DNA from 2 places in the Pseudogulbenkiania sp. AW2-16 genome. Region 1 is predicted to be linked to the other one. Evidence: predicted binding sites of a transcription regulator. Region 1 holds the regulator's gene; the other holds the start of a gene.
What was found. The regulator HrcA, encoded in region 1, represses chaperone genes, less so after heat shock. The targets are predictions, from matches to a motif close to ATTAGCACTCGNNNNNNNCGAGTGCTAAT.
Positions count from the first base shown of each region.

Region 2: a site for HrcA is predicted at 1,954-1,982, ahead of groES (co-chaperone GroES). Genes of this name have one in related genera too.

Region 1 covers NZ_CP157668.1:2,359,046-2,362,251, forward strand. Annotated here, with positions in the region: gene recA (recombinase RecA) at 1-476, opposite strand, end outside; gene hrcA (heat-inducible transcriptional repressor HrcA) at 650-1,669, shown strand; gene mltB (lytic murein transglycosylase B) at 1,719-2,750, shown strand; gene dnaX (DNA polymerase III subunit gamma/tau) at 2,810-3,206, shown strand, end outside.
Region 2 covers NZ_CP157668.1:1,687,200-1,690,405, reverse strand. Annotated here, with positions in the region: gene groL (chaperonin GroEL) at 1-1,553, opposite strand, end outside; gene groES (co-chaperone GroES) at 1,598-1,885, opposite strand; gene ABKF58_RS08130 (hypothetical protein) at 2,034-2,486, opposite strand; gene ABKF58_RS08125 (MraY family glycosyltransferase) at 2,513-3,175, opposite strand.

The sequences.
Region 1 (3,206 bases):
TCGATTTCGGCCTTCGGCACCAGGGCCGCCACCGAGTCGACCACGATCACGTCGACGCCGCTGGAACGCACCAGCATGTCACAGATTTCCAGCGCCTGTTCGCCGGTGTCCGGCTGCGAGATCAGCAGGTCTTCGACGTTGACGCCGAGTTTCTGGGCGTAGGTCGGGTCGAGCGCGTTTTCCGCATCGATGTAGGCGCAGGTGCCGCCCAGTTTCTGCGCTTCGGCCACCACCTGCAGACACAGCGTGGTCTTGCCGGACGATTCCGGGCCGTAGATTTCCACCACGCGACCGCGCGGCAGGCCGCCCACGCCCAGCGCCAGATCGAGACCGAGCGAGCCGGTGCTGATCACCTGCAGATTTTCGGTGATCTGGTTGTCGCTCATGCGCATGATCGAACCCTTGCCGAACTGCTTCTCAATCTGGGCAAGGGCCGCGGCCAGGGCCTTGCTCTTGTCTTCGGAACGCTCCGCCATGCTGTCTCCAAAAATCGGGTTTGATAAACGTACCGCCGGATTATCGCACAAAGCCCATGGCGCTCAAACGCGGGCATGCGCGCGCCGGCCAAGCGCGATCTGCCGTGAGGCGCTTGAAATGCCGGGGAATGCAGCCACTTCTCACTCCACGGGGGACGTGTAAAATGATTGGCATGCTGAACGAACGCGCGCAACGCCTGCTGAAAGCTCTGGTCGAGCGCTACATCGCCGACGGGCAGCCGGTCGGTTCCCGCACGCTGGCCATGGTGGCGGGGCTGGACCTGTCCCCGGCCTCGATTCGTAACGTGCTGGCCGATCTCGAAGAGATGGGCCTGGTTGCCTCGCCGCACACCTCGGCCGGCCGTATACCGACCGCCAAGGGCTACCGCCTGTTCGTCGACCGGATGCTGACCATCCGGCCGCTGGAAGAGGGCACGCTGCACGAGCTGGAGCACAGCCTGCAGCCGGACAGCCCGCAGCGCATCGCCCAGTCGGCCTCGTCGCTGCTGTCCGATCTCACCCATTTCGCCGGCGTGGTGATCACCCCGCAGCGCCTCGACGTGGCCTTCCGCCAGGTCGAGTTCTTGCGTCTGTCGGAGCGGCGCATCTTGCTGATCCTGGTGACCATGGACGGCGACGTGCAGAATCACCTGCTCAATCCGTCGCGCGACTACTCCCCGACCGAGCTGATCGAGGCCGCCAACTTTCTCAACCAGCACTACGCCGGTCAGGGCTTGACCAGCATCGCGCAGCGCATGGAGAGCGAGCTGCACCAGCTGAAGGGGGATATCACCGAGCTGATGGCGGCGGCGATCCGCTTCGGCCAGAGCGCGATGAGCGACGCGCCGGCCTCGGTGGTGATCGCCGGCGGCACCAACCTGCTGAACGTCAGCGATCTCTCCGACGACCTGACGCGGTTGCGCGAGCTGTTCGAGACCTTCGAGCGCAAGACCGAGCTGCTGGAGCTGCTCAACCAGAGCCGCAACGCGCAGGGGGTCAATATTTTCATCGGCGAGGAGTCGGGGGTGGTGACGCTGGGCGAGTGCTCGATCGTGACCGCGCCTTACTGCATCAACGGCCAGGTGGTGGGCACGCTCGGCGTGGTGGGCCCGACCCGCATGGCCTACGAGCGCGTCATTCCCATCGTGGACATTACCTCGCGCCTGGTGTCGAGCGCGCTGTCCTATCAATAAACCCAGTCGGTCGGCGTGGTGCCGGCGGATGCCTTACCGGAACGCCCTGATGAAACTCCTTACCTGCTCGGCTGCCGCCACGCTCGCCCTGACCAGCTCGCTGGCGCTGGCCGACGCGGCGTTTCTCGCCCGGCCCGACGTGCAACGCTATATCGACGAGCAGGTGGCCAGCGGCCAGTTCGACCGCCCCGAGCTGGAGGCGGTGTTCGCCAACGTCGAAACCAAGCCCAACATCCTGCAGATACTCGACCGCCCGGCCACCTCGCGGCCGTGGTACCAGTTCCGTACGGCCTTCTTCAACGATCGCCTGATCGACGGCGGCGTGGCGTTCTGGAAAGACAACGCGGCTACGCTGGAGCGGGCCGAGGCGACCTTCGGCGTGGCGCCGGAGGTGGTGGTGGCGATCATCGGCATCGAGACCGGCTACGGCCGCAGCACCGGCAGTTTCCGCGTGGTGGATGCCCTGTCGACCATCGGTTTCGATTACCCGCGCCGCGCCGAGTACTTCCGCGGCGAACTCACCGAGTTCCTGCGCCTGGCCAAGGAAGAGGGCAAGAACCCGCTGCTCTTGAAAGGCTCCTACGCCGGCGCCATGGGCTGGCCGCAGTTCATGCCGTCGAGCTACCGCAAGTGGGCGGTGGACTTCGACGGCGACGGCCATCGCGATATCTGGGGCAGCGTGCCGGACGTGATCGGCAGCGTGGCGCATTACTTCCAGCTGCACGGCTGGCGCCACGGCGACGACGTGATCCTGCCGGCCAGCGTGCAGCCGGGGGCGCAGGTCGATCAGCTGGTGGCCGACAAGTTCAACCTGCACTATACCGTGGGCGAGCTGAAGCAGATGGGGGTGCAGCCGGAGGCGCCGGTGGGCGACCAGGTGCCGGCGGTGCTGGTGCCGCTGGAAACCGCGCCCGGCGTGACCGAATACTGGCTCGGTCTGAACAACTTCTACGTCATCACCCGCTACAACAAGAGCACCCTGTACGCCAAAGCGGCGCAGGAGGTGGCAGCCGCCATCCGCGAGCGTTATCTGGCGCAGCAGTTCCTCGGCCAGCAGCCGGTTTCGACACCGGCGCCGTGACGTCGGGCGGCGACGAAAAGGGTCGCCTTGCCTGCCAATTGGAATTAGAATCCGCCACCATGACTTATCAAGTGCTTGCCCGCAAATGGCGCCCGAAACGCTTTGCCGACCTGGTCGGTCAGGAGCACGTGGTGCGCGCCCTGACCAACGCCCTGGCCGGTGAGCGGCTGCATCACGCCTACCTGCTGACCGGCACGCGCGGCGTGGGCAAGACCACCATCGCCCGGATTCTCGCCAAGAGCCTCAACTGCGAGGCCGGTGTCGGCGCCGAGCCGTGCGGCGAGTGTTCCGCCTGTCGCCAGATCGACGCCGGCCGCTTCGTCGACCTCTTGGAGATCGACGCCGCCTCCAATACCGGCATCGACAATATCCGCGAAGTGCTGGAAAACGCCCAGTACGCGCCTACCTCGGGGCGCTACAAGGTGTACATCATCGACGAGGTGCACATGCTCTCCA
Region 2 (3,206 bases), 670 kb from region 1:
TCGGTGGTCAGCATCAGACCGGAAACCGAAGCCGCGTGTTGCAGAGCGGTACGGGTTACCTTAGCCGGATCCAACACACCCATCTCGATCATGTCGCCGTACTCGCCGCTGGCAGCGTTGTAACCGAAGTTACCCTTTCCTTCCAGCACCTTGTTCACAACAACCGACGGCTCGTCGCCGGCGTTCTGAACGATCTGGCGCAGCGGAGCTTCGATGGCCTTCAGCACGATCTTGACGCCGGCGTCCTGATCGACGTTGTCGGTCACCAGCGACTCCAGGGTAGCGCGGGCGCGCAGGATGGCCACGCCACCGCCGGGCACCACGCCTTCTTCCACGGCAGCGCGGGTAGCGTGCAGTGCGTCTTCGACACGGGCCTTCTTCTCCTTCATTTCCACTTCGGTAGCGGCACCAACCTTGATCACGGCAACGCCGCCGGCCAGCTTGGCCACGCGCTCTTGCAGTTTTTCACGGTCGTAATCGGAAGTGGCTTCTTCGATCTGGCGGCGGATTTCGCCAACGCGGGCCTGGATGGCAGCGTGCTCACCCACACCGTCGATGATGATGGTGTTTTCCTTGCCCACTTCGATACGCTTGGCTTGGCCCAGCATGTCGAGGGTGACTTTTTCCAGGGTCAGACCCACTTCTTCGGCGATCACGGTACCGCCGGTCAGGGTAGCGATGTCCTGCAGCATGGCCTTGCGGCGGTCGCCGAAGCCCGGAGCCTTGACGGCCACCACTTTCAGGATGCCGCGGATGGTGTTCACCACCAGCGTGGCCAGCGCTTCGCCTTCGACGTCTTCTGCAATGATCAGCAGCGGACGGCTAGCCTTGGCAACTTGCTCCAGCACCGGCAGCAGGTCGCGGATGTTGGAAATCTTCTTGTCGAACAACAGCACGAACGGGTTGTCCAGTGCAGCGATCTGTTTTTCCTGGTTGTTGATGAAGTACGGGGACAGGTAGCCGCGGTCAAACTGCATGCCTTCCACCACGTCCAGCTCGTTGCTCAGCGACTTGCCGTCTTCAACGGTGATCACGCCTTCCTTGCCCACTTTTTCCATGGCGTCGGCGATGATCTGGCCGATGTCCAGATCGGAGTTGGCGGAGATCGAACCCACCTGGGCGATTTCCTTGGAGGTGGTGCACGGCTTGGCGATCTTGGCCAGCTCGCCGACCAGGGCCACCACGGCCTTGTCGATGCCGCGCTTCAGGTCCATCGGGTTCATGCCGGCGGCAACGAACTTCATGCCTTCCTGCACGATGGCCTGCGCCAGCACGGTTGCGGTGGTGGTACCGTCACCGGCCACGTCGGAGGTCTTGGAAGCCACTTCCTTGACCATCTGGGCGCCCATGTTCTCGAACTTGTCCTTCAGTTCGATTTCCTTGGCGACGGACACGCCGTCCTTGGTGATGGTCGGAGCACCGAAGGAGCGGTCCAGCACCACGTTGCGGCCTTTCGGGCCCAGGGTCACTTTGACAGCGTCGGCCAGGATGTTGACACCGTTGACCATCTTGGCACGAGCGGAATCACCGAATTTTACGTCTTTAGCAGCCATTCTTTACTTCTCCAGAATCTGATTCAGTCGGTTGTGGGGACGGATTACTCAACGATGCCCATAACGTCTTCCTCGCGCATCACGAGGACTTCATCGCCATCGACCTTGACGGTCTGGCCGGAGTACTTGCCGAAGATCACTTTGTCGCCGACCTTCAGCTCCAGCGGACGGCGCTCGCCGTTTTCCAGAATCTTGCCGTTGCCCACGGCGATCACTTCGCCCATGTCCGGCTTCTCGGCAGCCGCACCCGGCAGAACGATACCGGAAGCCGTCTTTTCTTCCGCCTCGAGGCGCTTGATTACAACACGGTCGTGCAAAGGACGAATTGCCATTGTTCTCTCCTGTTAGCAGTGGCTGGTGAGAATGAAAAATCAATCAAATCAGCAAATTGGCCCGGCGCATTAGCACTCGGGGCTTGCGAGTGCTAATGATAGGGACAGGGCAAGAGGTTTTCAAGAGAGGGGGCCGTCAAAAAATTTTCTATCGATTCTGCTTATACGATAGCGCCGCCGACCTCTCCTTACCGAGTGCGGGGCGGTAAAGCACCATCCAGCGCGGAGACCTGAACCGGATGATCATGCGATACAGGTACAGGTACGTCAGCACAAACACACCCACACACACCATCAAGACCGTGGTGTTGTTCCAGAACAGCATCGCAGGTGCGACCGACAAGGACGACAATGCCCACAGGTAGGGTGATGTCATGCTGTTACGTCGCGTCATGTGACGCGCCTCTTTCGAGCCAACCATCCAGCGCACCAAGCGCTTGTAGACCAGCATGTGCAGATGCAGTCCATCGGGCACCCCGGGAGACACCCCTCGCAGGAATTTCTTGCGGTAAATGGAGAACAGCGTTTCGAAGACCGGATAAATCACCAGCAGTAACGGAAACCACGGCGACACCTCTGGATGCCGCATCACCAGCAACACCGACAGCTCCGCAATCAGAAAGCCGATCAGGTAAGCCCCCCATCACCGGCAAAGAGCAGCCCGCGCGGGAAGTTCCATACCAGAAAGCCCAGCACCGCCCCCGTTGCGGCAAAGCACAAGCCCATGAGTTGGGGGTCATGCACCTTGAACGCCACATAGGCCAGCGCCATAAAGATGAACACCGAGACCATTCCGGCCAAGCCGTTGTAGCCATCGATGATATTGATGGCATGAGCGACGCCCCCAACGGCGATGACGGTAAGCACCAGCGAAAGCCACCAGTGGTGGCGCAAAAGCTGATCTACACCTGGCACATCCAGTCGCAACAAACTGGCCTTCAACAACCAGAAACCTAGTGCAGCGGCGACAAAGGTTGCCAACAAACGGGGCAGCGGCCCTACATTTTTGGTCAAGTCTTCAGCCAGCCCGGCCCCAAACGCCGGCAAGGCGGCGATCAGTAGCAATAAACTTAACGTCTCCCCTGTCAGCCCTCCCAGAATCAGCGCCCCCACCACCAGACCAGCCATTAGAGGCACGCCGCCGATACGGGGCACGGGAGCTGCATGGAATTTCTGCACTCCACCAAGGTCATGATCAGAAGAGAAGCGATCATGGAGATGGCGGAAGCGGACCAAGAGAACACCAACGACAAAGGAGCAAAACAGTGCTCCAAGAAGGATTAGAAGCATGCCAAATTCTATCTGAATAAGGGATTTGGGA